Regions from separate parts of the Mesorhizobium sp. CO1-1-7 genome, predicted to be linked through region 2. Evidence: predicted binding sites of a transcription regulator. Region 2 holds the regulator's gene; each other region holds the start of a gene.
The links. Region 2 encodes LexA, which represses DNA repair genes until DNA is damaged. Its sites were predicted from a motif close to TGTTCNNNNTGTGTTCNG; they were not measured.
Positions count from the first base shown of each region.

Region 1: LB516_RS27365 (YifB family Mg chelatase-like AAA ATPase) is a predicted target of LexA. The motif match lies at 2,865-2,882, and genes of this name have one in related genera.
Region 3: parE (DNA topoisomerase IV subunit B) is a predicted target of LexA. The motif match lies at 4,418-4,435, and genes of this name have one in related genera.

Region 1 is NZ_JAIUHA010000015.1:40,258-49,897, reverse strand. Features, by position in the region: gene LB516_RS27380 (GtrA family protein) at 1-222, opposite strand, end outside; gene LB516_RS27375 (glycosyltransferase family 2 protein) at 219-1,454, opposite strand; gene gshB (glutathione synthase) at 1,674-2,615, shown strand; gene LB516_RS27365 (YifB family Mg chelatase-like AAA ATPase) at 2,970-4,502, shown strand; gene LB516_RS27360 (class I SAM-dependent methyltransferase) at 4,528-5,145, opposite strand; gene LB516_RS27355 (malate synthase G) at 5,321-7,489, opposite strand; gene LB516_RS27350 (hydantoinase/oxoprolinase family protein) at 7,626-9,640, opposite strand, start outside.
Region 2 is NZ_JAIUHA010000003.1:29,180-38,819, forward strand. Features, by position in the region: gene LB516_RS06750 (AMP-binding protein) at 1-1,452, shown strand, start outside; gene kynA (tryptophan 2,3-dioxygenase) at 1,449-2,285, shown strand; gene kynU (kynureninase) at 2,351-3,598, opposite strand; gene LB516_RS06765 (ABC transporter permease) at 3,647-4,570, opposite strand; gene LB516_RS06770 (ABC transporter ATP-binding protein) at 4,576-5,355, opposite strand; gene LB516_RS06775 (ABC transporter substrate-binding protein) at 5,414-6,400, opposite strand; gene LB516_RS06780 (GntR family transcriptional regulator) at 6,550-7,323, shown strand; gene lexA (transcriptional repressor LexA) at 7,734-8,477, shown strand; gene LB516_RS06790 (ComEC/Rec2 family competence protein) at 8,471-9,640, opposite strand, start outside.
Region 3 is NZ_JAIUHA010000003.1:257,894-267,533, forward strand. Features, by position in the region: gene LB516_RS07825 (CpaF family protein) at 1-353, opposite strand, end outside; gene LB516_RS07830 (CpaE family protein) at 350-1,558, opposite strand; gene LB516_RS07835 (hypothetical protein) at 1,592-1,861, opposite strand; gene LB516_RS07840 (type II and III secretion system protein family protein) at 1,865-3,310, opposite strand; gene cpaB (Flp pilus assembly protein CpaB) at 3,341-4,267, opposite strand; gene parE (DNA topoisomerase IV subunit B) at 4,505-6,562, shown strand; gene LB516_RS07855 (FUSC family protein) at 6,607-8,676, shown strand; gene LB516_RS07860 (DUF2336 domain-containing protein) at 8,673-9,640, opposite strand, start outside.

The sequences.
Region 1 (9,640 bases), on a different contig from region 2:
CGCGACCTTGTGATCGTGTTCCGCACCGAACGTCCAGCCCCGCTGCGCCCGATAGGCAACGACGAACGCCGTCGCATAAGCGACGGCACTGCCGGCGAACGGCGGAACGCCCAGCGAAACCAGCAGCCACGAGAGCGCGAAAAACGATCCCGCCGCACCGATGCCCACCACCATGAAGCGGAACGGGCGCGCCTGGACAAGCGCCGGCAGCACGTCGGTCATTGCTGATCGCGTGCCGTCGCTTCCCGCGACAGCCCGGCCTTCAGCCGCTTGACAGGGATCTCCAGGACACCGAGCAGGAATGCCGAAAAGAAGACCTGGAACGAAATGACGATCAGGCTCAAGCCCAGCACGACGATGCGCGGAATTTCGGAATCGTTCAGCGGACCGAAGCCGAGATGGGCCCAGCGCGCCACGGCATAGAGGAAGAACAGGAAGCCGGCGGCAAAGCAGATGCCGGCATTGGCGGCGAGACGGTCGGTGCTGATGGTCCTGGTCAGCCAGTCCGACCCGCGGCTTGGCGGCAGGATGCCGGTGATTTCGGCATAGTATCGCGAAATGGCACCGAAGGTGATGAGCTGGATGCCGGTGACGATCATGAAACAGGCGGCGACGAAGGTGTTGAGATCGAGCGAAAGATTGTCGACCACCCGCAAGGGGCCGAACACCAGCAGCGCCGCGAACAGCGTGCCGAGGCCGGAAAGCACCGCCCCTGGAATGAAGAACATCCAGCGCGGATTGTAGACCAGCAGGAATTTGAGATGCCGCCAGCCGTCGCGCCAGGTCCTGAGATGCGGCGGCCTGCTGCGGCCGTCGGGCTTGAGCGTGGTCGGCACTTCCTCGATGCGCAGCCCGGCAAGCGCGCTGCGCACCACCATTTCGCTGGCGAATTCCATCCCGGTGGTCTGCAGATCGAGCTTCCTGATGCTGTCGGCGTTGAAGCCGCGCAGGCCGCAGTGGAAGTCGCCGGTCTTGATGCGGAAGAACAGGCGGCCGACGAAGCTCAGCACCGGATTGCCGAGATAGCGATGCAGAGGCGGCATGGCGCCAGCCTCTATGCCGCCCTGGAAGCGGTTGCCCATGACCAGGTCGGCGCCGCCGCGCAGCCGGGTCACGAAAGCCTCCAGTGCACCGAAATCATAGCTGTCATCGGCGTCGCCCATGATGATGAAGCGGCCCCTGGCGGCGGCGATGCCGCCCAGAAGCGCCGCGCCATAGCCCTTCTGCGCGACCGGGACGACACGAGCACCGCCTTGCGCTGCGATCTCCCGCGAGCCGTCGGTGCTGCCATTGTCTGCGATCAGCACCTCGCCCGCTATGCCGGATTGGTCGAGAAAGGCCTTGGCCTTGCCGATGCAGACGGCGAGCGTCTCGGCCTCGTTGAGGCATGGCATCAGGATGGTGAGTTCGAGCTGCTGGGTCGAGGCTGCGCGGACGGCAGTGAGCGCGTTCATGATCGTCGTTCCATCGGGTGCCCGGCGCTGCGTCAGGTCGGCCGGCTGCATTCGAAGCTTACCGTCGCACGGCAAGGCTTAAGAAAGCGATGATGTCAGTCCTCGTCTTGTCTGCAACCGGCAGACGCGCCTTGCTGATCCCAATGTTCAAAACGTCGCGATTGGCAGAACGCGCCGCGACGCTTATATCGCTTGCGTCGACTATGCTGGGGACCTGCCATGAAGTTGAAAATCGCCGTCCAGATGGACCATGTCTCCACCGTGTCGATCGCCGGCGACACCTCGTTCGCCCTGTCGCTGGAGGCGCAGCGGCGCGGTCACCAGCTGTTCCACTACACGCCCGACCGGCTGTCGATGCGCGACGGCAAGGTGTTTGCCCGCGTCGAGGAGATGACGGTGCGCGACGAAAAGGGCAGCCACTATTCGCTGGGCGAAAAGGTGCGCACCGACTTGTCCGAAATGGACGTCGTCCTGCTGCGCCAGGACCCGCCCTTCGACATGAACTACATCACCACGACCCACATCCTCGAGCGCATCCATCCAAAGACGCTGGTCGTCAACGACCCGGCCTGGGTGCGCAACAGCCCGGAAAAGATTTTCGTCACCGAGTTCCCGGACCTGATGCCGGACACGCTGATCACCAAGGATCCGCTCGAAGTCGCCGCCTTCCGCAAGGAATTCGGCGACATCATCGTCAAGCCGCTCTACGGCAATGGCGGCGCCGGCATCTTCCACATGCTTGAAGCCGACCGCAATCTCGCCTCGCTGCTCGAAATGTTCGGCCAGATGTTTCGCGAGCCCTATATCGTGCAGCGTTACCTGAAGGATGTGCGCAAGGGCGACAAACGCATCATTCTGATCGACGGCGAGCCGGTCGGCGCCATCAACCGGGTGCCGGCCGAGCACGACTCCCGCTCCAACATGCATGTCGGCGGCCGCGCCGAGAAGACCGAGTTGACGACACGCGAGCGCGAAATCTGTGCCCGCATCGGGCCGTCGCTGAAAGAGCGCGGCTTCATCCTGGTCGGCATCGACGTCATCGGCGACTACATGACCGAGATCAACGTCACCTCGCCGACCGGCGTGCGCGAGGTCAAGCGCTTCGGCGGCGCCGACATCGCCAGCCTGTTCTGGGACGTGGTGGAGGGGAAGCGGACATAATTTGTTTTCAGTTTGTGTTAACCATGTTCCGCTTTTGCAGCCGGGCACAACCGGCGCGCAACCTGTGCGGCTACCGGTTGCGCCAATGTTCCCGATTTGATCAAGAGTGGCGCCTCAGAGCCGGCGCTGTTCGCGCTCTCCCTGACGTCAGCCGTCTGGGACCCAATCTCGGAACAGCTTGATCTTAGGCGTGTTGCGGCGGCTTTCGGAATGCACCAGCCAGTAGTCGCTCCATGCGCTCACCTCACTTGTTCCTGTAATGTTCTTGCCCTGGGCTGAAATCTGTGGTTGTCTTGCGTTGACGTCGGTCGCGGCCGTTAAGGGGCAAGGGCGAGCCGGCATCGGGGGCAGACAATGGTGGCGCGGGTTCGTACGGTCGCTTTCCAGGGCATCGAGGCGGTGCCGGTCGACGTGCAGGTGATGATCGCGCCCGGCAAGGTCAACATGCATATCGTCGGCCTGCCAGACAAGGCGGTGGCGGAAAGCCGCGAGCGGGTGCAGGCGGCATTGCATGCGTCGGGCCTGTCGATGCCGTCGAAGAAGGTGACCGTCAATCTGGCGCCCGCCGATCTGCCGAAGGAAGGCAGCCACTACGATCTGCCGATCGCGCTCGGCTTGATGGCAGCCCTTGGCGCCATTCCGGGCGACATGCTGGCTGGCTATGTCGTGCTGGGCGAGCTGTCGCTCGACGGTACGATCACCGCCGTTGCCGGTGCCTTGCCGGCGGCGATCGGCGCCAATGCCGAAGGCAAAGGGCTGATCTGTCCCTTCGCTTGCGGGCCGGAAGCGGCCTGGGCGGGGCGGGAATTCGACATTCTCGCGCCCCGCAGCCTGATTGCGATCGCCAATCATTTCCGCGGCACACAGGTGCTGTCGCGCCCGGAGGCCGGCATCCGCGCGGCGGCGCGCGACCTGCCCGACCTTGCCGACATCAAGGGCCAGGAGACGGCGAAGCGGGCGCTGGAAGTGGCGGCCGCCGGCGGACACAATCTGCTGATGATCGGTCCGCCAGGCTCAGGCAAATCGATGCTGGCGCAGCGCCTGCCGTCGATCCTGCCGCCACTGGCGCCGAAGGAACTGCTCGAAGTCTCGATGATCGCCTCGGTGGCTGGCGAACTCGGCGAAGGCAAGCTGACCGACCGGCGGCCGTTCCGCGCCCCGCACCATTCGGCCTCGATGGCGGCGATGGTGGGCGGCGGCCTGCGCGCGCGGCCGGGCGAGGTGTCGCTCGCTCATCACGGCGTGCTGTTCCTCGACGAGTTCCCCGAATTCACGCCGCAGACGCTCGATGCGCTGCGCCAGCCGCTTGAAACCGGCGACTGCATGATCGCACGGGCCAACCATCGCGTCACCTATCCGGCCCGCATCCAGCTGGTGGCGGCGATGAACCCGTGCCGCTGCGGCATGGCCGGCGAACCGGGTTATCGCTGCCTGCGCGGCGATCGTTGCCGCACCGATTACCAGGCGCGCATTTCAGGTCCGCTGCTCGACCGCATCGATCTCAGGATCGAAGTGCCGGCGGTCTCGGCCAGCGACCTGATCCGGCCGGATCGAGCGGAAAAGAGCGCCGACGTGGCGTCGCGCGTGGCGCGTGCCCGCACCATCCAGCGCGAGCGTTTCGAGCGGCTCGGCGTCAACAGCGCCACCACCAACGCGCATTGTTCTCCTGCCGTCATCGAGACGATCGCCATGCCGGACGCCGCAGGCCTGTCGCTGCTCAAGGATGCCAGCGAAAAACTCGCCTTTTCGGCGCGGGCCTACCACCGGGTGCTCAAAGTGGCGCGCACGCTCGCCGACCTCGACGCCAGCGAATGTGTCGGCCGCATCCATCTGGCCGAAGCGATTTCCTATCGCATGAGTTCGGAGCGTATGGCGCAGGCGGCGTAGCCGCGTTCCGCGCAGCTCCGGTTAGCTATCGCAAGGTCCCGATGAAATGCAGGCGACGGTCGAAAAACACGCTGGCCGGGAACGGATAGAGCGACAGCTTCTCACGCCAGGTGCGGGGTGTGATACCCGCGGCGGCAAAAATGGCGTCCCACTCGGCCTTGGAGAGATAGTTGTAAGGCAGGCGCACATTGTGCCCCTTGTTGCCCACCCAATCCATGAAACGAAGCGTCTGGTAGGCCGCGAAGCCTTCGCGCAGGTGATCCTTGATGACAACGCCCTTGCGCGCCACGCGGGCCGCCTCGCGCACGAGATGGCCCGGGTGGTCGGCATGATGCAGCACATCGACAATCGTCACCCAGTCATAGGAGCCATTCGCGGCGGGAATGGTGCTGCCATCGAACAGTTCTACCGGGATATGGGTTTGCGGCCTGATCAGCACGTCGATGCCGCGAAACGTCAGTCCCGGCTTTTTTTCCATGATCGCCTTGGCAATGGAGCCGTCGCCGCAGCCGAGATCGAGAACGGTGCCGGCCGGGCCCAGTTCGTCGGCCAGCCGGTCGGACAGGATGCGCACGCGGCGCTGGAAAACCGCCCGGTCATGGACGGAATTCAACAGTTTCTTTTCGATCGCCATCGTGGCCATGCCAATGCTCCCGAGCCTTCCAGCCAGCACTAACCGAAAAAAGCAAAGGAACCGTATCGAGCCATAAGAGCCTGCCGCCTTCGGCACGACATTGCCGCTGGGCTGACGCCGCCGTCTTCGCCGACGCGAACCGACGACATCCAGTCGCTCCAAACCCTTTCAACGCGACACCGTTCTACCCTTGATGGGCCTTCAGCTCCAGCCTGCGCTTGTGCAGCACAGGCTCGGTGTAGCCGTTGGGCTGGCTTGTTCCCTTGAACACCAGGTCGCAGGCGGCGTGGAAGGCGATCGACTTTTCGAAGTCGGCGGCCATCGGCCGGTAGAGCGGGTCGCCGACATTCTGCAGATCGACAATTGCCGCCATGCGCCGCAAGGAATCCATCACCTGGATTTCCGAGCAGACCTTGTGGCGCAGCCAGTTGGCAATGTGCTGCGAGGAGATGCGCAGCGTGGCGCGGTCTTCCATCAGGCCGACATCGTTGATGTCGGGAACCTTGGAGCAGCCGACGCCCTGGTGGATCCAGCGCACGACATAGCCCAGAATGCCTTGGGCATTGTTGTCGAGTTCGCGCTGGATCTCGTCGGGCGTCCAGTTCGGCCGCACGGCCACCGGCACGGACAATATGTCGTCGAGCTTGGCCTTGGGCCGGCTCTTCAGCGCCGCCTGGACCGCATGGACATCGACCTTGTGATAGTGCGTGGCGTGCAGCGTCGCCGCCGTTGGCGATGGCACCCAGGCGGTGTTGGCGCCGGCCTTGGGGTGGGCGATCTTCTCGGCCAGCATCGCGGCCATCAAGTCGGGCATCGCCCACATGCCCTTGCCGATCTGGGCGTGGCCGGCGAGCCCGCATTCCAAGCCCGTGTCGACGTTCCAGGCCTCATAGGCGGAAATCCAGGCGGCCTGCTTCATGTCACCCTTGCGGATCATCGGGCCGGCTTCCATCGAGGTGTGGATCTCGTCGCCGGTGCGGTCGAGGAAGCCGGTGTTGATGAACACCACGCGCTCCCTCGCGGCGCGGATCGCTTCCTTGAGGTTGATTGTGGTGCGCCGCTCCTCGTCCATGATGCCCATCTTGATGGTGTTCCGGGCCATGCCGAGCAGGGCTTCGACACGATCGAACATCTCGACGGCGAAGGCGACTTCCTCCGGGCCATGCATCTTGGGTTTCACGACATACATCGAGCCGGCGCGAGAGTTCATCCGCCGTCCCTTCGGCCCGACATCGTGCAGCGCGATCAGGGCCGTCATCGCCGCGTCCATGATGCCTTCCGGCACCTCGTTGCCGTCGCGGTCCAGGATGGCCGGATTGGTCATCAGGTGGCCGACATTGCGCACCAGCATCAACGAGCGGCCAGGCACGGTCACCGTGCCGCCGGCAGGGGCGATGTAGGCGCGGTCGGGGTTGAGCTTGCGGACGAAACTCTTGCCGCCCTTGCTGATTTCTTCGGTGAGGTCGCCCTTCATCAGGCCGAGCCAATTGCGGTAGACGACGACCTTGTCCTCGGCATCCACGGCCGCGACCGAATCCTCGCAGTCCTGGATGGTGGTCAGCGCCGATTCCAGGATGACGTCGGCAATGCCAGCCGGATCGGTGCGGCCGATCTGATTGTCGCGGTCGATGACGATCTCGACATGCAGCCCGTTTTTCACCAGGAGCACGGCTTGCGGATTGGCGGCGTCGCCGCGATAGCCGATGAATTGCCTGGGATCGGCCAGCGTCGTCGAGCCGGCGCCGGCGCTGAGCTTCAGGGCGGCGTTGGCAATCGACAGGCCGTTGACCCCTGCCCATTTGCCAGAGGTGAGCGGCACCGACTGGTCGAGAAAGTCCTTGGCCCAGGCGATGACCTTGGCGCCGCGCGCCGGGTTGAAGCCCTTGCCCTTCTCAGCGCCATCCGTTTCGGGGATGGCGTCCGTGCCATAGAGCGCGTCATAGAGCGAGCCCCAGCGTGCATTGGCGGCGTTGAGCGCATAGCGCGCGTTCATCACCGGCACCACCAGCTGCGGTCCGGCCACGACCGCGATTTCCGGGTCGACATTGTCGGTCGAGACGCTGAAGGCCGGCCCTTCCGGCACGAGATAACCGATCTCCTTCAGGAACGCCTTGTAAGCGTTCATGTTGATGGGCGCGCCATTGTCGCGATACCAGCCATCGAGCTTTTCCTGCATGGCATCGCGTTTTGCCAGCAGCGCCCGGTTCTTGGGCGCCAGATCATGGACGATGACCGAGAACCCGTCCCAGAAACGCGCCGCTTCGATGTCGAGGCCGGGCAAAGCTTGGTCGACGACGAAGTCATGCAGCTCGCGGGCAATGCGCAATCCGGCGATCTCGATGCGATCGGTCATCAGGCTACTCCAGATGAAAGGCTTTGCGGGCGTTTGGCATGTCAGGGGTGCAGGGTCAATTCAGCTTAGGGTGTAGGTGGGGCATTTTGGGCGGTTGGCCAATCTCCCCGAGGAGGGCGGAGATGGCTCTTCTTCCTCAAACCGCGATCCTCGGCCTGCCCGAGGCCACCGCCACGATATGCGCTTCGATGAACATGCGCTGCGCTTCGACAGTCGAGACCCGGAACTCCGTCGCCACATCGATCTCGGCGCTGTCGGTGCCGGCATCAAGAGCCCGCTGGGCGACAATGGCGCGCACATCGGCCTCGGCGGCCGCGATCGCCGCCGCCTCGTCGAGGAAATCGCGCACCATCTCACCCGAGGCAAGCCGGAACAGGCCTTCCTTGGGTTGGCTGACGCGGGCCTCCGCCGAAACCCTGACCTGGCCGACGACGGCGCCGAGCGCGTTGGCGACGTCGGTATCCCGGGGCACGACGCAGTCATTGCCCACCAAGGGCGCCAGGCCGGCATAGTGCAACGGCGCCGAAGCGCCGAGCCCGATGACCGGCCGGTCGAGCGCGACGCTGAGGCGGGCGATGCCGGGGTGAGCGTCGACGGCGCGCTGCACCAGCGCGTGCGCCACCGTCGCCGCGCCGTCGAGCCCGTCCTCGGCAAAAGCGGTTTCCAGGATGTATTCGGCCGACCAGCGCGTCAGGGTCAAGAGCACCCGTTCAGAGATCACTTCCGGCGAGGCCGCGATCGCCTGGCCACGGCCGTCGCGCTTGCGGGCGAACAGTTCGGCGCCAAGGCGGGCGGCGGCGGCATCCCAGTTCGCCTGTTTGCCAAGCACGTGCGCGGCGTCCGACGGGGTGAAGCCCGAGATGTGCACCAGCCCGCGCGAGACCAGCCGGTTCAGCGTGGCATTCTGGGCATTCGAGGTCAGCAGCCTGTCGAGGGCAAGCGGCGTCGCGCCGATCGCTTCGTAGAGCTTTGCCTCGGGGGCGGTCAGCCCCGCGGCGAGCCTGTCAGGCACGCCGGTGCGGACCGCGAAGCGGCCATCCATGCGGCCTGTGTTGGGCGCACGCAACTGGCGTTCGAGTTCCGCCGTCACCGCCTCGCCATGCGCCATGCCGGACAGCGCCAGCGGCACCAGGCGGCGCGGCCCGAGCAGGATTTTCGGATTGAGCGCGCCATCCTCCAGCATCACTTCGGAATCGCCGCCGAGGCCGAAAGTGCGCATCGCGACCGCCTCGACCATGGTGCGGAAACCGCCGACGGTGGCGCCTTCCGGATCGAGCCGCGGCCGGCCGCCGTCGAGCACGGCAACGTCGGTGGTGGTGCCGCCAATGTCGGAGACCACCGCGTTGTCGAGCCCGGTCATGTGGCGGGCGCCGACCAGGCTGGCGGCGGGGCCGGAGAGGATCGTCTCGATCGGCCGCTGGCGGGCAAACGCCGCCGAAACCAGCGCGCCATCGCCGCGCACAACCATCAACGGAGCGGCGATGTTGCGGGCCTGAAGGAACCCCTCGGTCGCCGCCACCAGCCGGTCGATCATCGAGATCAGCCTGGCATTGAGCAGCGTGGTGAGCGCCCGGCGCGGACCGCCGAGCTTGGCCGACAGCTCATGGCTCGCCGTAACCGGGAGGCCGGTCCTGTCGCGGATCAGCTCGCGGGCGGCGATTTCGTGCGCCGGATTGCGGGTGGCGAAATAGGCACAGACGGCAAAGCCGGACACCGACACGCCGAGTTCCGGCAGCATCGCCTCCAGCCCGGACAGGTCGAGCTTGCCGGCATTGCCATGCACATCATGGCCGCCCGCACAAAACACCACCGGGTCGGTGCCGAGCGCGGTCTTCAGCCCGTCGCGGGCAAGATCGGCCTCGGAAAAGCCGATCATGACCAGCGCCACGCGGCCGCCCTGGCCCTCGACCAGCGCATTGGTGGCGAGCGTCGTCGACATCGAGACCAGTTTGATATCGGCCGGATTGGTGCCCGCCTTTTCCAGCACAGCATCGACGGCGCCCGAAATGCCGACGGCCAGATCATGCCGCGTGGTCAGCGCCTTGGCCTTGGCCAGCACCTTGCCCTTGTTCGGCCCCTCCCGCGGACCCTCGGTCTCGGACCACAACACGGCATCGGTGTAGGTGCCGCCGGTGTCGATGCCGAGGAAGA
Region 2 (9,640 bases):
GGCAATGGCCGCCGCCGCACCTACAAGGAACTGTCCGACTGGACGAACCGGCTCGCCCATGCGCTGGTCGAGAACTACGGCGTCGAGCCGGGCAACCGGGTGCTGATCCGCTCCGCCAACAACCCGGCAATGGTCGCCTGCTGGCTGGCCGCCACCAAGGTCGGTGCTGTCGTCGTCAACACCATGCCGATGTTGCGCGCCGGTGAACTCACCAAGATCGTCGACAAGGCCGAGATCACGACCGCGCTCTGCGACACCAGGCTGATGGACGAGATGACCGCCTGCGCCAAGGACAGCGCGTTCCTGAAGCAGGTGATCGGCTTCGACGGCACCGCCAACCATGACGCCGAGCTCGATCGCGCCGCCCTCGACAAGCCGGTTACCTTCACCGCCGTCAGCACCGGCCGCGACGATGTCGCCCTGCTCGGCTTCACTTCGGGCACGACCGGCGTGCCGAAGGCGACGATGCATTTCCACCGCGACCTGCTGATCATCGCCGATGCCTACGCCCGTGAAGTCCTGCAGGTGACGCCCGAGGACATCTTCGTCGGCTCGCCGCCGCTCGCCTTCACTTTCGGCCTTGGCGGGCTTGCCATCTTCCCCCTGCGCTTCGGCGCGGCGGCAACGCTTCTGGAACAGGCGACGCCACCCAACATGGTCCACATCATCGAGACCTACAAAGCGACCATTTCCTTCACCGCGCCGACCGCCTACCGGGCCATGCTGAAGGCCATGGACGAAGGCGCCGATCTTTCATCATTGCGCGTTGCCGTCTCGGCCGGCGAAACCTTGCCGGCTCCAGTCTTCGAAGAGTGGACGCGAAAGACCGGCAAGCCTATCCTTGACGGCATCGGCGCCACCGAAATGCTGCACATCTTCATCTCCAACCGCTTTGACGACAGGAAGCCCGCTTCGACGGGCAAGCCGGTGGGCGGTTACGAGGCGCGCATCGTCGACGAGGAGATGCGCGAGGTGCCGCGTGGCGAGACCGGACGGCTGGCGGTGCGCGGGCCGACCGGCTGCCGCTACATGGCCGATGACAGGCAGAAGGACTATGTGCGCGACGGCTGGAATCTCACCGGCGATACCTTCACGCAGGATGAGGACGGCTTCTTCCACTTCGCCGCGCGTTCCGACGACATGATCGTCAGCGCCGGCTACAACATCGCCGGACCCGAGGTCGAAGCGGCGCTGCTGTCGCATCCCGATGTCGCCGAATGCGCGGTCATCGGTGCCGAGGATGGCGAGCGCGGCCAGATCGTCGAGGCGCATGTCGTGCTGGTGCAAGGTGTCCCGCCAGACGCAATGACCGTCAAGCGCCTGCAGGACCACGTCAAGGCAGCCATCGCGCCCTACAAATATCCCCGATCGGTCAAATTCATCGCCGCTCTGCCGAAGACCCAGACCGGCAAGATCCAGCGGTTTCGGCTGCGCACGGAGAAGATCAATTGAGCGAGCCTTACGATCCGGCCTCTGAAGGCGCAGAGATGTCGTTCAAGGAGCGCATGTCCTACAGCGACTATCTGCACCTGGAGAAAGTGCTGGAGGCCCAGACACCGCTGTCCTCGGCGCATGACGAAATGCTGTTCATCATCCAGCACCAGACATCGGAATTGTGGATGAAACTGGCTTTGCACGAGATTGGCGCGGCGATCCGCTCGATCCGTGCCGACCGCCTCGAACCGAGCTTTAAGATGCTGTCGCGTGTCGCCCGCATTTTCGAGCAATTGAACAATGCCTGGGACGTGCTGCGCACGATGACGCCCAGCGAATACACCGAGTTCCGCGACGCGCTCGGCCAGTCCTCGGGTTTCCAGTCCTGGCAGTATCGCGCCATCGAGTTCATGGCCGGTAACCGCAACCTCGCCATGCTCGGGCCGCACAAGCACCGGCCGGACCTCAGCCAGAAGCTGGAGGCGATCCTGGCCGAGCCGTCGCTCTACGATGAAGCGCTGCTGCTTCTGGCCCGCAATGGCTTCGACATCGGGGTGGACGCAAAGCGCACGGATTGGCGCGAGACGCGGACCGGGAACGAAGAAGTCCTGGTCGCCTGGCAGACGGTGTACCGCGATCCGCAGCGTTACTGGATGTTTTATGAACTGGCCGAGAAGCTGGTCGACTTCGAGGACTATTTCCGCCGCTGGCGCTTCAACCACGTCACCACCGTCGAGCGCATCATCGGCCTGAAGCGCGGCACCGGCGGCACGTCGGGTGCCTCCTATCTCAAGAAGATGCTCGAGGTCGTCCTGTTTCCGGAACTGTGGATGGTTCGCACCCGGCTCTGAACTCTTTGTTTTGGCACGGTTTTGGACGGAAACCGCGTCACATTTTTCCCGGCTTCGCGCCGGCTTCAGGTCACCGCCGTCTTGACCGCGAAGCGTGCATCCTGCCAGGCGCCAGTGCGCAGGATATCTTCCAGGACCTCGACCGCCTGCCATACATCGGCGTAGCCGACATAGAGCGGGGTGAAGCCGAAGCGGATCGTCGACGGCGCACGGAAATCGCCGATCACACCGCGCTCGATCAAGGCCCGCATCACCTGGTAACCGTTGGGATGGAGGAAGGACACCTGGCTGCCACGCTGATTGCCGTCGCGCGGGCTTTCCAGCTCCAGGCCGTAGGCGCCGCATCTGGTCTCGACGAGCTGGATGAACAGGTCGGTGAGCGCGATGCTCTTCTTGCGCACCGTCGCCATGTCGACATCGTCCCAGATATCCAGCGCCCCCTTCAGCGCCCGCATCGATAACACCGGCTGCGTGCCGCACAGGAACCGGCGGATACCGCTGCCGGCCGCATAACCCTGCTCGAAGGCGAAGGGCCGCGCATGGCCCCACCAACCGCTGAGCGGCTGCTGGACTTTATCGTGATGACGCTCGGCGGCGTAGATGAAGGCTGGCGCGCCCGGGCCGCCATTGAGATATTTGTAGGTGCAGCCGATGGCGAAATCGGCATTGGCGCTGTCGAGCTCGACAGGCAGCGCGCCGGCGGTGTGGCAGAGATCCCAGACGATCAGCGCTCCGACCTGATGGGCCTTGCATGTCAGTGCCGCCATGTCGCGCAGCTGGCCGGACTTGTAGTTGACGTGGTTGACCAGGATGACCGCAACGCGCTCGTCGATCAGCTCCTCAATGGTCGGCGCATCAACGCCCTCAAGCCGCAACACCGTGCCGGGGCGCGTCGAGGCCACGCCTTCGGCCATGTAGAGATCGGTTGGAAAGCTGTCGCCCTCGGCGACGATGACCGAGCGGTCCGGCCGCATGCCGAGTGCGGCATGCAGCACCTTGTAGATGTTGATCGAGGTCGTATCGCAGACCACCGTCTGGCCGGTCGCCGCGCCTATCAGCCGCCCCAGTTGGTCGCCGAGCGCGACCGGCATGTCGAACCAGCCGGCGGTGTTCCAGGCACGGATCAAATCCTGCGCCCACTCCTGGGTCGCGGCTTTCCGCAGCTCGTCGAAGACGGCGGGTGCCGCGGCGCCGAGTGAATTGCCGTCGAGGTAGATCACGCCTTCCGGCAAGATGAACCGGTCGCGCATGGCACGCAGCGGGTCCGCCGCATCCATGGCATCGACGGCTGCGAGATCGAGCGTCGTAGGCATCATTTGTGACATTCCCTGGTTATTCACGCCTTGGTCATTCACGCCGGGTTACTCACGAATCGCTTCGCGAACCGGTGCGGACCCCCGGCTGCGCTTGAGGCTGGGCAAGGCAAGCATGGCCAGCACGAACAGGCCCGTGGCAAGCTTCAGGTCAGGCGGCGGCATGCCGGCCGCAAGGCAGAACGACACCAGCTGGTAGTAGATGATCGCGCCGGCGAAGGGCGCCAGCAATTGCCGCCACACCGTCTGCTTGCCGACGACGGCTTCGCCGATCATCAGCGCGGCAAGGCCGTTGATGAGAATTCCCAGGCCCATATTGACGTCGGCGAAGCCTTGCGACTGCACCATCAGCGCACCGCTTGACGCCGAAAAAGCGCTGGCCAGCCCGACACCGCCTATGGTCGCGGCCCAGACATTGATGCCTTGCGCCTCGGCCATGTCAGGATTGGCGCCCACGGCGCGCACGGCAGTCCCCTTCTCGGTCCTGAAGAACATGTAGAGCAGCATGAAGGCGGCAAGCGCGAGGAGACCCGCGACGACAATCTTGCTGGCGGGGAAACCCGGCCGCGCGAACGGCACCCAGTCGAACACCGAGGGCGAACCGAAGACGGACAGGTTGGACTTGCCCATAATGCGAAGGTTGATGCTGTAGAGCATCGTCATCATCAGGATGCCCGCAAGCAGCGTGTGGATGCGGAAGCGCAGATGGATGAAGGCGGTGCAGCAGCCCGCCGCGAAGCCAGCGACAAGGGCGGCAGCAATGCCCATCAGCGGCGATGCGCCGGCGGCAAGGAGAACGCCGCAGACGCAGCCGCCCAGCGGAAAGGCGCCTTCGCTGGTGAGATCGGGAAAATTCAGCATGCGAAACGGGATCATGATCCCGAGCACGACAAAGGCCAGGATCAGGCTTTGCGCCAGGGTGACCGGCATGATCGCGACGAAGCTGGTGAGAACGTCCCCAACAAAACCCATGATGATCAGCTCGCCAGCAACATGCGATCGGTCTTGACCGAGAAATGGCCGATCAGATCGATAACCGTGACCCTCGCCTTCTCCTGCCCGGCAACTTCCAGGAGCACCCGGCCCGCATCGAGCATGATCACCCGGCTGCCATGGTCGACGGCGTGCTGCATGTTGTGGGTCACCATCAAAGTCGTCAGTTTCAGCGCGTTGACGGCGCGAACCGTCGCTTGCATGACGATTTCGGCCGTGCGCGGGTCGAGGGCCGCGGTATGCTCGTCGAGCAGCAGCAAGTCCGGCGATCCACCGACCGCCATGATCAGCGACAAGGATTGCCGCTGCCCGCCCGAGAGCAGGTCGACGCGCGTGTCGAGACGATTTTCCAGACCGAGACCCAGGATCGACAGGCGTTCCCTGTAGGATGCAAGCCGGGTGGTGTTCAGCCCCGGGCGCAAGGTGCGCTTTTGGCTGCGCAAATCGGCCAGCAGCATGTTTTCCGCAACCGTCATGCTGGCGGCGGTGCCGCGCATCGGGTCCTGGAACACGCGCGCCAGTTTCGCGGCGCGCTTGTGCACCGGCATTGCAGTCACGTCGGCGCCGTTGATCAGGATCTGGCCGGAATCGAGGATCAGGGCGCCGGAAATGGCGTTGAGCATGCTGCTCTTGCCGGCCCCGTTGGAGCCGATGACGATGCCGAACTCTCCGGTGGCCAAGGACAGGCTGAGACCGTCCAGCGCGACCTTCTCGTCGGCCTGGCCCTTGTAGAACACTTTGCGCGCGGATCGAATCTCGAGCATCGTTTCTCCCTGACCTCGGGATGACGGCGCCGACGCCGTCACCCCAGCAGTTCCGATGTTAGTCGACGATGCAGCCGCAATCGGCCATTGAAGCCGGTATCTCGATGCCGAACGCGGCCATCGCCTTGCGCGAGATCGTTGCCATGTGGTCCTTGTAGGCCGGGCGCGACGGCGCGATCGTCTTGGGATCCTTGCCCTTGAGGATCTCGGCGGCGATGTTGCCGGCGTTGACGCCGACCTGCGTGTAATTGACCGCGAAGCTCGCCGGCACGGTGCCGTTACGGACCGCACTGTCATCGGAGTTGACGACCGGGATACCGGCCTGGCGGGCGGCCGCGGAGACAGCGGCGATCGCCGGCTGGATCAGGTTCGAGGCCGGGCCGTAGATCACGTCGGCCTTGCCGGCGAGCGAAGCAATGCGTTGCTGGATGTCATTGACGTTGTCGATGCCGACCTCCACCACCTCGAAGCCCGCGGCCGGTGCCGCCGCCTTGAGCTTTTCGACCAAGGCAACGTCATTGGCCTCACCGGGATTATAAGGCACGCCGAAGCGCTTGGCGTTCGGCAGCAGCTTCTTGGTGAAGGCCATCACCGCGGCGACGTCCTGCAGATCGCTGGCGCCGGTCATGCCTTCGTCTCCGGCGTCCCATGACGGCACCAGCTTGGCCGCCACCGGATCGGTGACCGCGGCAAAAACGATCGGAATGCCGGAACCGGCGAGCGCTTTCTTGGCGATCTGTGAGACCGGCGTGGTGATGGTGTAGATCAGCTTGGGTTGCTCGGCCTGCAGCTTGGCGATCATCTGCGGCACCAGCGATGCATCGAAATTGGTGTGGCTCTCCGTGTAGACGACGTCCTTGCCCTCGACGAAGCCATTGTCCGTCAGCGCCTTCTTGAAGCCGGCTATGGCGGCGTTCAATTGCGGATGCTCGCCGAAATTGGCAATGCCGATACGGATCTGATCGGCCGCGGCACTGCCGGCGCCGACCATCAATGCGCCCGCCAGGGCCAAACCCGACAACCAAGCGGATTTCGACTTCAACATCATTTCCTCCCAGATTTGATCAGGGCCGCTCGGAAACGCGGCTACTACGGCGATCATGGTCAGTCCGCCGGTCTGTGTCAAACATTATATATAATTGTTGCTAGGACCCGGTATCATATATACTTTCGCCAGACGACGGATTGATCACGATGCTGGATGAAACAAGTTCCACAAAAACGGAAGCCGCCTATCAGCTGTTGCGGCGCGACATCCTGACCACGCGCCTCATGCCGGGCGCCCCGCTCAAACTGAGTGCGCTGCGCGGCACCTATGGCGTCGGCTGGACACCGTTGCGCGAAGCCCTGTCGCGGCTCGAGGCCGAACGCCTGGTCACCGCGATCAGCAATCGTGGTTTTGCCGTGGCTCCGGTGTCGCGGGCCGAGCTGGAGGATCTGGCACGCGCCAGGATGGTGGTCGAGATACCCCTGTTCCTCGAATCGATGGAAAAAGGCGGCAGGGAGTGGGAGGATGCCGTGGTCACCGCCCACTACCGGCTCTCGCGTTGCAAGACGGCGGTCGACGATCCCTCGGACGCGGCCGTCGACAGATGGGACGAGAACCACGAGGCTTTCCATGCGGCGCTGCTGAGCGCCGCCACATGCGACTGGCTGTTGCGGTTCCGCTCGACGATCTCGGATCAGCTGCGCCGGCATCATCGCTTTCTTGGTCTGGCGCCGACACTGCGGGCCGCGGCCGGCCTCAAGGATGGCTATGAAGAGGCAATCGAAGCGCTACGCGAAGCGATTGCGATCGAACACCATACCGCGATCATGGAAGCGGCGCTCGACCGTGACGTCGAGCGGGCCAAGGCGCTGATGACGGCGCATATCGGCTACACACTGCACGTCTATGTCCACAGCGAAGACAGCGGCGCTACCAGATACGCCGCTCGCGCCGGCAGCTTGAAGGCGGGTTCGGGATAACTTCAGCGCTTCCGCGACGCCTATTCGAACGCGCTGGCCGGAGTGCGCCGAACGCCCCGATCCATGGCCGCCCGAAGCTACCAATCGTTGGCATTTTGGTTTCGTTTCGTTCCGCGAATAATGGCTCCGCGAATTATACGTCCCTCCGAGGAGAAGCCTTCCAACTAACTGATGCCAAAGCCTCGTCGGCGGATGGGCCACAGGCCATTAACCAAAACGATTTCAATGCGCCTGCCGACGGCGGAAAGGACTGGTTGCCGCCCGCCGTCGCGGGCAAAAAACTTCAGACCCCTTAACAAATTCATTAAACTTTAAACGGTTGCAGAACACAACTGGAACAGATAGTGTTTGTTCTGGGTTTGTTTTTTCGATTCTGGTTCAACCTTTCGTTCAATGTCTTGGGGGCCGCCATGCTGACACGCAAGCAACATGAACTGCTGATGTTCATCCACGAACGGCTCAAGGAAAGCGGGATACCGCCTTCCTTCGACGAGATGAAGGAAGCACTCGATCTTGCCTCCAAGTCGGGGATCCATCGCCTGATCACGGCCCTGGAGGAGCGCGGCTTCATTCGCCGGCTACCCAATCGGGCGCGCGCGCTGGAAGTGCTGCGGCTGCCGGACTCGATCGCGCCGGGCCTCAATGCGGCAAAGAAGTTCTCGCCAAGCGTCATCCAAGGCAGCCTTGGCCAAGGCAGTCTCGGACGCCAGATCAGGCCGGCCGCTGCGCCTTCGCGCCTGCCCGCGGCCGGCAACGACGACGACGCGGTTTCAGCCGTGTCCATCCCGGTCATGGGCCGTATCGCCGCCGGTGTGCCGATCGATGCCATCCAGCATCAGACGCATTCGATCTCGGTGCCGCCGGACATGATCATGGGCGGCGAGCACTATGCGTTGGAGGTCAAGGGCGACTCGATGATCGAGGCTGGTATCTTCGATGGAGACACGGTCATTATCCGCAATGCCGACACGGCAAGCCCGGGCGAAATTATCGTGGCACTGGTCGACGAAGAGGAAGCGACACTGAAGCGGTTCCGCCGCAAAGGCGCTTCGATCGCGCTCGAGGCCGCCAATCCAGCCTACGAAACGCGCATTTTCGGGCCGGACAGGGTCAAGGTACAAGGCAAGCTGGTCGGGTTGATCAGGCGCTACTGAACCGGCTTGTCATCGGGCTTGTCGGGTTTTTTGTACGGCGGCAGCCCCCTCGCCTCGCGTGAGAATTTTCGCTGTTCGTGCCAGGGCCGGTATGGTCCGTCGACGGCGAATGCGATCGCGGCCCGGGTCGTGGCCGACTGGGGATTGAAGAAGACGGCAGCGGTTCCCTTGCGGGCGAGCTGCCGTTTGGTGACGACGAGAACCAGTGGATTGTGGCAGGCGTCATAGGCGGTTGCGTCATTGACGATGATCAGGTCGGCGAAAGCGCAGGCTTTCCAGGTGGTCTTGCGGTCCTCGACATAGGCAATGATCGCGCCGGAAGGGTGCCTGGCAAGGCACAGGCCTTCGCGGCAGTAGAAGGGCGATCCCGGCGGCAGGTCGGTGGGACTGGCAACATCGAATTGCCTGTCTGTCGTGTCGAACATTTCCGGTTTGACGATTGTTTCGGAGATCAGGGCGCGCTTCCAGTTGTCGGTTGCGAATTCGTTCGGACGTTCCCGGTTGACGGCCAGTTCGCCATTGCCGATCGGCAGCGCGACCAGCCGCGCATCTTCCGAGATCAGCACATCGGGCGCGCGTGTGTGCGACACAGTCAACAGGCCGGCGAGCGCGAATGGCAGCGCCGCGAGCCGCAGCCATGTCGTCGCCATCGTCGCGATAACCAGCGCGACGGTGACCAGCAGCACGGATTGCTGCGAAATCAGCCCGACTCCATCGACCGGAGAGCGCTCCGATATCCACGCAGACACGGCGATCATTGCTGTCAGGCCCTTGCCCATGAGGTAGAGAGCCGGCCAATCCAATCCGAATGGCATCAACAGCGCGCTGGCGACGGCCAGGAACATCACGACCGATACGATAGGCATCACGGCCAGATTGGCGAACAGGCTGAGCGGCGATACCCGCTGGAAATGCCAGATGGCAAACAGTGCCGTGGCGCTGCCGGCGATAATGGACGTCATGGCCAGTCCACCTGTCGCCAGCAGGAATTTTCGCGTCAGGAACCCGGGCAGCGATCGCTTTGGCGGCGGTGGCCGCGTCTTTCCCGCACGGTGATCGGCCCAGCCGGCATAAGCGCCAACCAGGGCCGCGGTCGCGGCGAACGACATCTGAAAGCTCGGGCCGACGACCTCGTGAGGCGAGACCAGGATGACGGCGATCGC
Region 3 (9,640 bases), 230 kb from region 2:
AGGCCGACCATCTCGTCGACGATGTCGTCAACCAGCGCGTCGAGTTCGGCGGTGTTGATCGCCATCCGCTCCTGGCGGGTCTTTTCCGATACGAAATCATGCACTTGCCGGCGCATCTCCTCCTTGGGCAAGCGCTCCAGCGCGACGAGATTGATCTCCTCGAGCAGCATCCGGTGGATGCGCACGCGGGCATCGAGCACCTTGTTGGCATTCTTTGCCGGCGCCGCCTCCGCCTTCGCCGGCAAAGCCTTCCGGCTGGTCGGGATGACGACTGCATGATGCGCGACCGGCGTCGATTCAGCCGGGCGCGGACGCGCGTCACGATTCTGCAGGGTGGAAAAACGGCTGGTCATCCAGCTTTCCTTTTCAAGAGGCCCCTGCCGAAGCCGAACAGCGACTTCGACTTGCCCGCGGTTGCCACCGCCTCTTCCGGAAGGATGATCTTCTTCAGGTCGTTGACGACATTGGCATTGGGATCGATCTCGTGCAGCGGCACGCCGCGGTCGACCGCCTCGCGCACCAGCCGGTAGTTGTTGGCGATCCCGCCGACAAAATGCTCGCCAAGGATTTCCTGGACGTCCGCCTGCTTGATGCCGTTGTCGAACATCTTCTGCTCGAAACGGTTGACGATCACGTTCGGCTTCACTTCCTTGCCGGCGGTCTCGTAGACGGCCTGGATCAGCCGCTGCGTATGGCGCAGGCACGGCACCGTCATTTCGGCAACGATGTAAAGCTTGTTGGAACCGAGCAGTACCGTTTCCGTCCACGGAAACCAGGTGCGCGGCATGTCGATGACGACATTGTCGAAATAGGCCGAAACGAGGTCCAGCATGCGCACCACGACATCGGTCTTGAATGAGCGCATTTCGGCCGGATGCGTCGGCGCCGCCAGCACACACAGTCCGCTGGCGTGCTTGGACAGCATCACATCGAGCAGTTGCCGGTCGAGGCGCTCAGGCTGGTTCTCGATTTCGGTGATGTCGAAACGCGGCTCGAGATCGAGATATTCGGCGCAGGCACCTTGCTGGAAATTGAGGTCGACCACGCAGGTCGAGGCGCCGCGCGTCACCGAATGATGCAGCTGGAACGCGGTCTGCAGTGCCAGTGTCGTGGTGCCGACGCCGCCGGCGGCGGGCATGAAGGTATAGATCTGCGACTCGGTGTTTTCCTCGCGCCCGGGTCCCTGCAGAGCCCGCACGACCGAACGCACGAGGTCTGCGGTGGTGATCGGCTTGACCAGGAAATCGGCGACCTTGAGCTGCACCAGGATGCGCACGGCCGCGGCGTTGAACTCCTGGGTGGCCACGACCACCGGTGCCTTGCCCTCGAGCCGGCGCATGACGCGCTGCAGGGACTCGATCTCCTCGAGTTTCGCTGCATCCATGTCGACGATGACAACGCCGAACTCGGCCTCCTGGACCTCGCCGCGCAGCTCGGTGACGTTCTTCTCCACCGTCATGAGCTGGATGATCTCGGAGGCGGCGAAGGCCGTCTTCGTGTCCTGCGCGAAGGTCCGGTCTGTCGATACGAGCAGGATTTTCTTGGTGCTGTTTGCCATTCTCGCCGCCTGTGAGGTCGATCGCCGTCTGGATCAGTTGTCGGTGGTCGTTTGCGCTGCCTTGGCACCGGCCGCCTGATCGGGCGTGACGGGTCCGGCACTGCCACGCTTGGCAGGCACGAGAAGTCTCGTGTTCTGGACGCCGTACTTCCACGGGTCGACCATCTGCATGACGGTGTTGGCGGCCTGCGCCTCGCCGGCGCCGGACGTCACCCCCTCGCTGCGCACGTAGTCGTCGCTGGTGCAGCCGCTTGCCAGGCCGGCAAGAAGCAGGCCGATGCACGATCTCAGGATCAGACGCATGGCTCAGTCCTTCGGCAGGTCGAGGAAATGACCGACTTTGGTGGCAGGAGCGGCCCGTGCGGCACTGCCGTCGGCCAGCGCCAGCGCGCGGCCCGTATCCGGCGCCTTCACCTCCTCGGTGTTGTTGAGGAAATAGTCGACATTGCTGGCTGGCTCCGTGCCATCGGTCGGCTCAGCCATTTTCTTCGACGGATCGACCGGCTTGACCAGATAGGGCGTGACGATGATGACCAGGTCGGTCTCGCGCCGCTGATAGGATTTCGACGAAAACAGCGCTCCAAGCACCGGCATCTTGCCAAGGCCGGGAATGCGAGACGTGGTAATGTCGTTCTGGGACTGCAAAAGCCCGGCGATCATGAAGCTCTGGCCGTTCTTCAGGTCGACCGAGGTCTTGGCGCGGCGCACGATGAAGCCGGGCACGGAAATGTTGCCGATATTGTAGGACGCCGACGCATCGATCGAGGAGACTTCCGGCGCGATGTCGAGGCTGACCAACCCGTCCTTGAGTACGGTCGGCTTGAAATCCAGGCTAACGCCATATTTCTTGTAGCTGACCGAAATCTTGCCGTTGTCCTCCGAAACCGGGATCGGAAATTCGCCGCCGGCCAGGAAGCTCGCTGTCTCCCCTGAACGCGCGATCAGGTTCGGCTCAGCCAGCCGACGGGCAAGGCCGCGCTCTTCCAGCGCCTTGATGGCAATGTCGATCGAGACGCCGTTCGACAGCAGTCGGCCGATGATCTCGCCGGTCCCCGCCGCTGGGACCGTGCCCGGATCCAGTGAAATGTCGCGACCGCCGAAGCCGTAGGCGAAATTGGCGCTGTATTTCGCGCCCAGGTCCTGCCCTGCCTGGCGGTTGATCTCGACGAACCGGACATTGAGCTGAACCTGCTGCGACGAAGAGATATTGACCGAGTTGATCACTTCCTCATTGCCGGAAAAGCGGCTGGCGATCTTGCTTGCCTTATCCGCTGCAACCGCGTCATCCGCCTCACCCGACAGCACGACACGGCCGTTGGCCGAGCCGACCTTGATCTTGGCGTCCGGCACACTGGCACGGATAGTGTTCGCCAATTGGTCGGTGTCGAGCGTCACCTCGATGTCCACGGTGCCGACGAGCTGCTTGTTCTGGTCGAACAGCGCAATGCCGGTGGTGCCGAGATTGTTGCCCAGCACATAGAAGGATTTGTCGGTCAGCGGGTTGACGTTGGCGATCTCCGGATCACCGATGACGATCTGGTAGAAGGCCGCGCTCGTCATGATCGTCTTGGGCTTGCCCTTGGCAACCTTGATCGACGCATTCTTGGTCGACGAGACATAAACGATGTCGTTGTCCGCCTTCGCCGCTCCGGGCAAGGCAAGCACGCCGCTCGCAGCCAGGGTAAACGCCATCGCCAGGGCGCGCACCAAGCGCGACCGAGCCGTCATTCGATATAGGGTACGCATCAACATTGTCCCGTCCCGCCCGGTCCCCACCGGTCTTTACTTCTGGTCCCGCGTTGGAACCTGATATTCCTCGGCCTGCGTGCCGCGCGTCACGATGATCGTCTTGAATTTCGGCTTCTCCGGCTCCTTCGCTATGGCATCGAACAAGGAGCCGGCCACGGCCTGCGTCTTGGAAGCGACGGATCCGCCGAAGGAAGAGATGGTGGTGACGCCGTTCTTGCCATCGCCGCCTTCGCTGGCGGAGCGAAGCGACAGCGACAGCGTTCCGACGGTGCGGGCAAGCGCCACTTTCTGTGCGCCGTCGCTCGTCACCTCGAGGGTCACGGAATTGGCCACCTGCGGCGTCGTCTGGCGCTCGTCGGCGCCCTGCCCGACGCTGAGCACCTTGGCGTCGGCAACGACGATCTCCGAGGTGATGGTCGAACCGGCAGCCCCTTGCGCGTTCTTGGCGACTTCCTGGATTTCGCCGGCATCGCGCGTCAGCACGACATCGACCCGGTCGCCCGGCGTCACGAAGCCACCGACGCCGGCGATCTCGTCGGTGCGGATGGTGACCGCCCGCATTCCGGGCGTCAGCATGTTGGACAGCGTCGCGCGGCCGTTCGGTCCCGACAGCTTGGCGAGCAGCACCGGCTCGTTGATCTCGATCGGCGACAGCGCGACCCGGCCGCCTTCGCCGAGCAATCCATCGATGGTGGCAAAGGCGCCCTGCGGAAGGGAATCCTGCGGCCACGGGATTTCGCTGAGCTTGGCGCGGTCGAGCTCCATGCCGTAGCGCAACGGCGCGTTCGCCACCACGATGGTCTTGAACTCGATCCTGGGCGCGGCCGGAGCGGCGATCGAGGCCGTTTTCTCCTGGGCATCGGCCTTCGCTTGGCTCTTGACCCAGAAATCCGCGGCAAAGATCGAGATCGCGCCGAAAACGGCGGCGATGCCGATCATCGTTATGGCCTTGCCCCTCACGCCGAAAACCCCTGATGCCCGCCGTTTCTTGTTATGTTGGGCTCACGCTAGGCGGCATTGTTAAAGAATCAGGAATATTGCGCGGCGGCATTTGACCTATTTCCGCCCGCTTGGTTATCGAATGGTTTTAGGGTAAGAGCAGTTAAATCCCCGAACGTAACAGGAACCTCCGTCGCTTGGCGCTGAAAAGCGTGGCAGTATCGACGGGTGATTCGCAGCTTGGACTCTATGGCAGGCATGGACGACAACAACGATCTTTTCGGCAATCTGGAAAAACAGCCGCAGCCGGTTCGCACGCCGGCGCGCCCGGCGGATCCGCTGGTACAGGCGGCCGCCAGGCGTCCAGCCGCAACCAAGGATGGCACCGAGGGCTACAGCGCCGCCGACATCGAGGTGCTTGAGGGCCTTGAGCCGGTGCGCCGCCGGCCAGGCATGTATATTGGCGGCACCGACGACAAGGCGATGCACCATCTGTTCGCCGAGGTCATCGACAATTCGATGGACGAAGCGGTTGCCGGCCACGCCACCTTCATCGATGTCGAACTCTCCGCCGACGGCCATCTCACGGTCACCGACAATGGCCGCGGCATTCCGGTCGACATGCACCCAAAATTCAAGAAGCCGGCGCTCGAAGTCATCATGACGACGCTGCATTCGGGCGGCAAGTTCGACTCCAAGGTCTACGAGACATCAGGCGGCCTGCACGGCGTTGGCGTCTCCGTCGTCAACGCCCTGTCGGATCATCTTGAGGTCGAGGTGGCACGTGGGCGCCAGCTCTATCGCCAGCGCTTTTCGCGCGGCGTCCCGGTGACCGGACTGGAGCAGCTCGGCGAAGTCCACAACCGGCGCGGCACAAAAATCCGCTTCCATCCCGACGAGCAGATTTTCGGCAAGGGCGCGGCCTTCGAGCCGGCGCGTCTCTACCGCATGACGCGTTCGAAGGCGTACCTGTTTGGCGGCGTCGAGATCCGCTGGACCTGCGATCCCTCCCTCATCAAGGAAAAGGATCAGACACCGGCCAAGGCGGAATTCCATTTCCCAGGCGGCCTCAAGGATTATCTGAAGGCGTCGCTCGGCGACGATTTCCAGGTGACGCGCGAAATCTTCGCCGGCAAGAGCGACAAGCAAGGCGGCCATGGCTCGCTCGAATGGGCGGTCACCTGGTTCGGTGGCGACGGCTTCATCAATTCCTACTGCAACACCATCCCGACCGGTGAAGGCGGCACCCACGAAGCCGGCTTCCGAAACGTGCTGACGCGCGGTCTGCGCGCCTATGCCGACCTCGTCGGCAACAAGCGCGCCTCGATCGTCACCTCGGAAGACGTCATGATTTCGGCCGCCGGCATGCTGTCGGTGTTCATCCGCGAGCCGGAATTCGTCGGCCAGACCAAGGACAGGCTGGCGACGATCGAAGCGATACGCATCGTCGAGACCGCGATCCGCGACCCATTCGACCATTGGCTGGCCGACAATCCGCAGGAAGCCTCGAAGCTGCTCGACTGGGTGATCGCGCGCGCCGACGAACGGGTGCGCCGCCGCCAGGAAAAGGAAGTGTCGCGCAAGAGCGCGGTGCGCAAGCTGCGCTTGCCGGGCAAGCTCGCCGACTGCACGCAGAACGCGGCGGCGGGTGCCGAACTCTTCATCGTCGAAGGCGATTCCGCCGGCGGCTCGGCCAAGCAGGCGCGCGATCGTGCCAGCCAGGCCGTCTTGCCGCTGCGCGGAAAAATCCTCAACGTCGCCAGCGCCGGCAATGACAAGCTGGCCGCCAACCAGCAGATATCGGACCTGATCCAGGCGCTCGGCTGCGGCACGCGGTCAAAATACCGTGACGAGGATTTGCGCTACGACCGCGTCATCATCATGACCGACGCCGACGTCGACGGCGCACACATCGCTTCGCTGCTGATCACCTTCTTCTACCAGGAGATGCCGGCGCTGGTGCGCGGCGGCCATCTCTATCTGGCGGTGCCGCCGCTTTACTCGATCAGGCAAGGCGGCAAGGTCGCCTATGCCCGCGACGACGCCCACAAGGACGAGCTTCTGCGCACCGAATTCACCGGGCGCGGCAAGGTCGAGCTTGGCCGCTTCAAGGGCCTGGGCGAAATGATGGCCGCGCAGCTCAAGGAAACCACCATGGATCCAAGGAAGCGCACCTTGCTCAGGGTCGATGTGAACGAAATCGATTCCGCCACCAAGGACAGGGTCGACGAGCTGATGGGCACCAAACCCGAAGCCCGCTTCCGCTTCATCCAGGAACGCGCCGAATTCGCCGAGACGGAAGTGCTGGATATCTAGCCGCTGGCGCGTTTAGCTTGCGTTCCTGACATGGAGACCAGCATGTGACCTGGGCGCGGCTGAAAACCTATTTCGAGACGAGCCTGGCCGGGCTGACGCAACCGACACGCTCGGACTGGATTTTCGCGCTGCGCACCGTTTCGGCCGGCATGATCGCATTGCTGGCCGCTTACGCGCTGAAGCTCGACCATCCGCAATGGGCGATGATGACGGTGTTCATCGTCGCCCAGCCGGTTGCCGGCATGGTGCTGGCGAAAGGCTTCTACCGCCTGCTCGGCACGCTGGCCGGCGGTGTCGCGGCAATCGGCATCACCACGGCATTCGGCACCGGCCCGTGGATTCTGGTGACGGTGCTTGCTGTCTGGATTGGCATTTGCACCTTCGTCTCGTCGCTGCTGCGCAATCCCGAAGCCTATGGCGCGGCTCTTGCAGGCTACACCGCAATGATCATCGGCCTGCCCGCTTTCGGACAACCGCATCTGGTCGTAGACCTCGCGGTCGCGCGTTGTGCCGAGATCGTGCTCGGCATCGTCTGCGCCGGCCTCACCAGCCGGCTGATCCTGCCAAAACTGGCCAGCGACGCCATCGTCTCGCGGCTGAAACGCTGCATTCTCGACCTCGCCACCTATGCCGGCGGTGCGTTTTCAGGCGGCGACCGGGCAACGCTGATCGGCCTGCACCGGAAGCTTGTCGCCGATACCCAGACGCTTGGCGAGATGCGCGCCTATGCCAGGCTCGAAGCGCCGAGCTTCGCGCCGCGCGCGCATCCGGTGCGGCGCACTATCGGACAACTGCTTTCGGCACTTTCGGCGGCGCGCGCACTCTATTCGCATGCCGCTCCCAAAAACGCCGCCCTCATCCCGGTGCGCTCGGAACTGCAGGCCCTTGTCAGCGAACTGGCAGCCAAGCCGGGAGCGCTGGACGATACCTCATCCTGGGTGGCGCGGCTCGACGCGATCTCGATCAGGGCCAGGCAAATGCCCGACGCCTCGATAGAGCCGGGTGAGGACAGGGTCGGCACCATTACCCGCCTTACCATAGCGGCCGATTTCGCCGAGGCGCTGAAACAGGTGCTGCGTGGCCTCGACGCCTTGCGCGCGCCGGTCACGCGCCGTCCAGGTCCCGGCAGCCAGCAGCCGGCCCTGGTGGTGCATCGCGACTATCCCGGTGCAGCGCGCAACGCCATCCGCGCGGCCGTTGCCACGCTGCTGGTGGCGGCTTTCTGGCTGACGACGAAGTGGTCGGAGGCGGCCGGCACCGTCATCCTCGTTGCCGTCGTGTCGAGCCTGTTTGCCGCTCGCCCCGACCCCGTGCAGGTATCCTGGGGGTTCTTCAAGGGAACGCTGCTCGCTTTGCCTTTTGCCTTTCTCGTCGGCCAGGTTGCGCTCCCTGCTCTGCCCGGCTTCGGCTGGTTCATGCTGTTCGTCGTGCCCATCATGGTGCCGGCGGCACTCGCCATGGCCAATCCGCGCTATGTCGGCGTGGCGACGGCCTTCGCCATCAACTTCCTGGCCTTTCTCAGCCCACATCAGGCGATGACCTACGATCCCGGCCCCTTCTTCGCCGGCTCGGCATCGATCCTGGTCGGCATCCTCTTGGCCATCGGCGTCTTCATCGTGGTATTGCCGGCCGATCCATGGCTCGCGGCCGACCGCATCGTGCGGGCCATGCGGGAGGATCTGGCGCGGCTATGCCTGCATGAGCGCGTGCCGAGGCGCTCGGCCTTCGAGAGCCTCGCTTACGACCGGGTCAATCAGTTGATGCCGCTGGTGCAGAATTCCGGCAGCAAGGGCGAGGCGGTGCTGGGCGGCGGCGTCGCTTCCGTCACGGTCGGCCTGGAAATCCTGCGGCTGCGCACGGCCAGCCAAAACCATGCTCTTCCATCGGAAACGACGCTTTCAATCGCCACCTTCCTGAGGGGACTGGCGCGCGAGCTGCTTTTCCGTGCCCCTGGGGATCCGCAAACAGCGACCATTGCCGTCGCCCGGCAGTATGCGGCAGGCATCGCCCAGCGAAACGCCACCGGCGACATGCTGCAGATCGCGGCGTCCCTGCGCATCATCGCCGCGGCGATGGAAGATTTCCCGGATTTCTTCGCGAGGGAGAAAACCTAAGCCGCGGCGATCGCCAGTGCATGGCCGCGTGCGTTCTCACGCAGGGCGTCCAGGTGGATCGATTTGACCAATGCGGCAAGATCGCCTTCGGCGGATTGCCCGCCCAATTCCTTGAGCATCAGCCAACTGACTTCCTGCACGCCAGCAACGCGCTTGCCGTTGGCGACCTCGCGCCAGATCTTCAGGGCGCGCAGGATGACGGCATGCGTGGCGGCAGCCATGCCGGCACTGCGGAACAGCGCCTGCAGGGCCACGTCGTGCCCGCCGGCCAGCAGCGCCCTCACCCGTGGTTCGGACTGCTGGCTGAGCGCCACCAGCGCCGAGCCGAAGAAATCGACCTTGCCGTGCGCGATGGTGCGGATCAGGAAGCTCGCGGTCAGATCGCCGCGCAGCCTGAGATGCTCGATCAGCGCCGCGTGCTCTTCTTGGCGCGTGCCCTCGATCAGCGTCACCGAGGCCTTGACGCAAGCATCGCGCATGACCCGGTCGGCACGCGCGGCTCCCATCAATGCCATGACCAGCGGCGATGTCTTCAATGTCTCGCCGAGCTTGACGAGCAGCATATGCCGGCAATCGGCAGGCAGCCTGATATCCGATATCAGCGCCTCGCGCACCAGAGGCAGATGCCCGTGGCGTTCCGCCATGCGCCTGAAGCTGAGTGACGCGATGTCGGCGCCGCTATTGGCCAAAAGCACGGCGCAGGCCTCCGCCTCGCCGACCTCGGCGATGGCCGCCGAAAGCGCCATCGAGACGGAAGGCCGGTCGGCGATCAGCTTCTGCGTTGCCTTCTGGCTCGCCGCCACGCGGTTGATCAGGTCGGCGTCGGTGAGCAGCGGCGAGCGCGCCAGCACGACCCCGGCGACCTCCGGCTGGTCGGCGGCAAGCGCACTGATGATCTGCAACGGTGCGTGATGGCTCATCGAGAACGCTTCCGCCATCGCCAGCCGCACTTTCGACGAGGCGT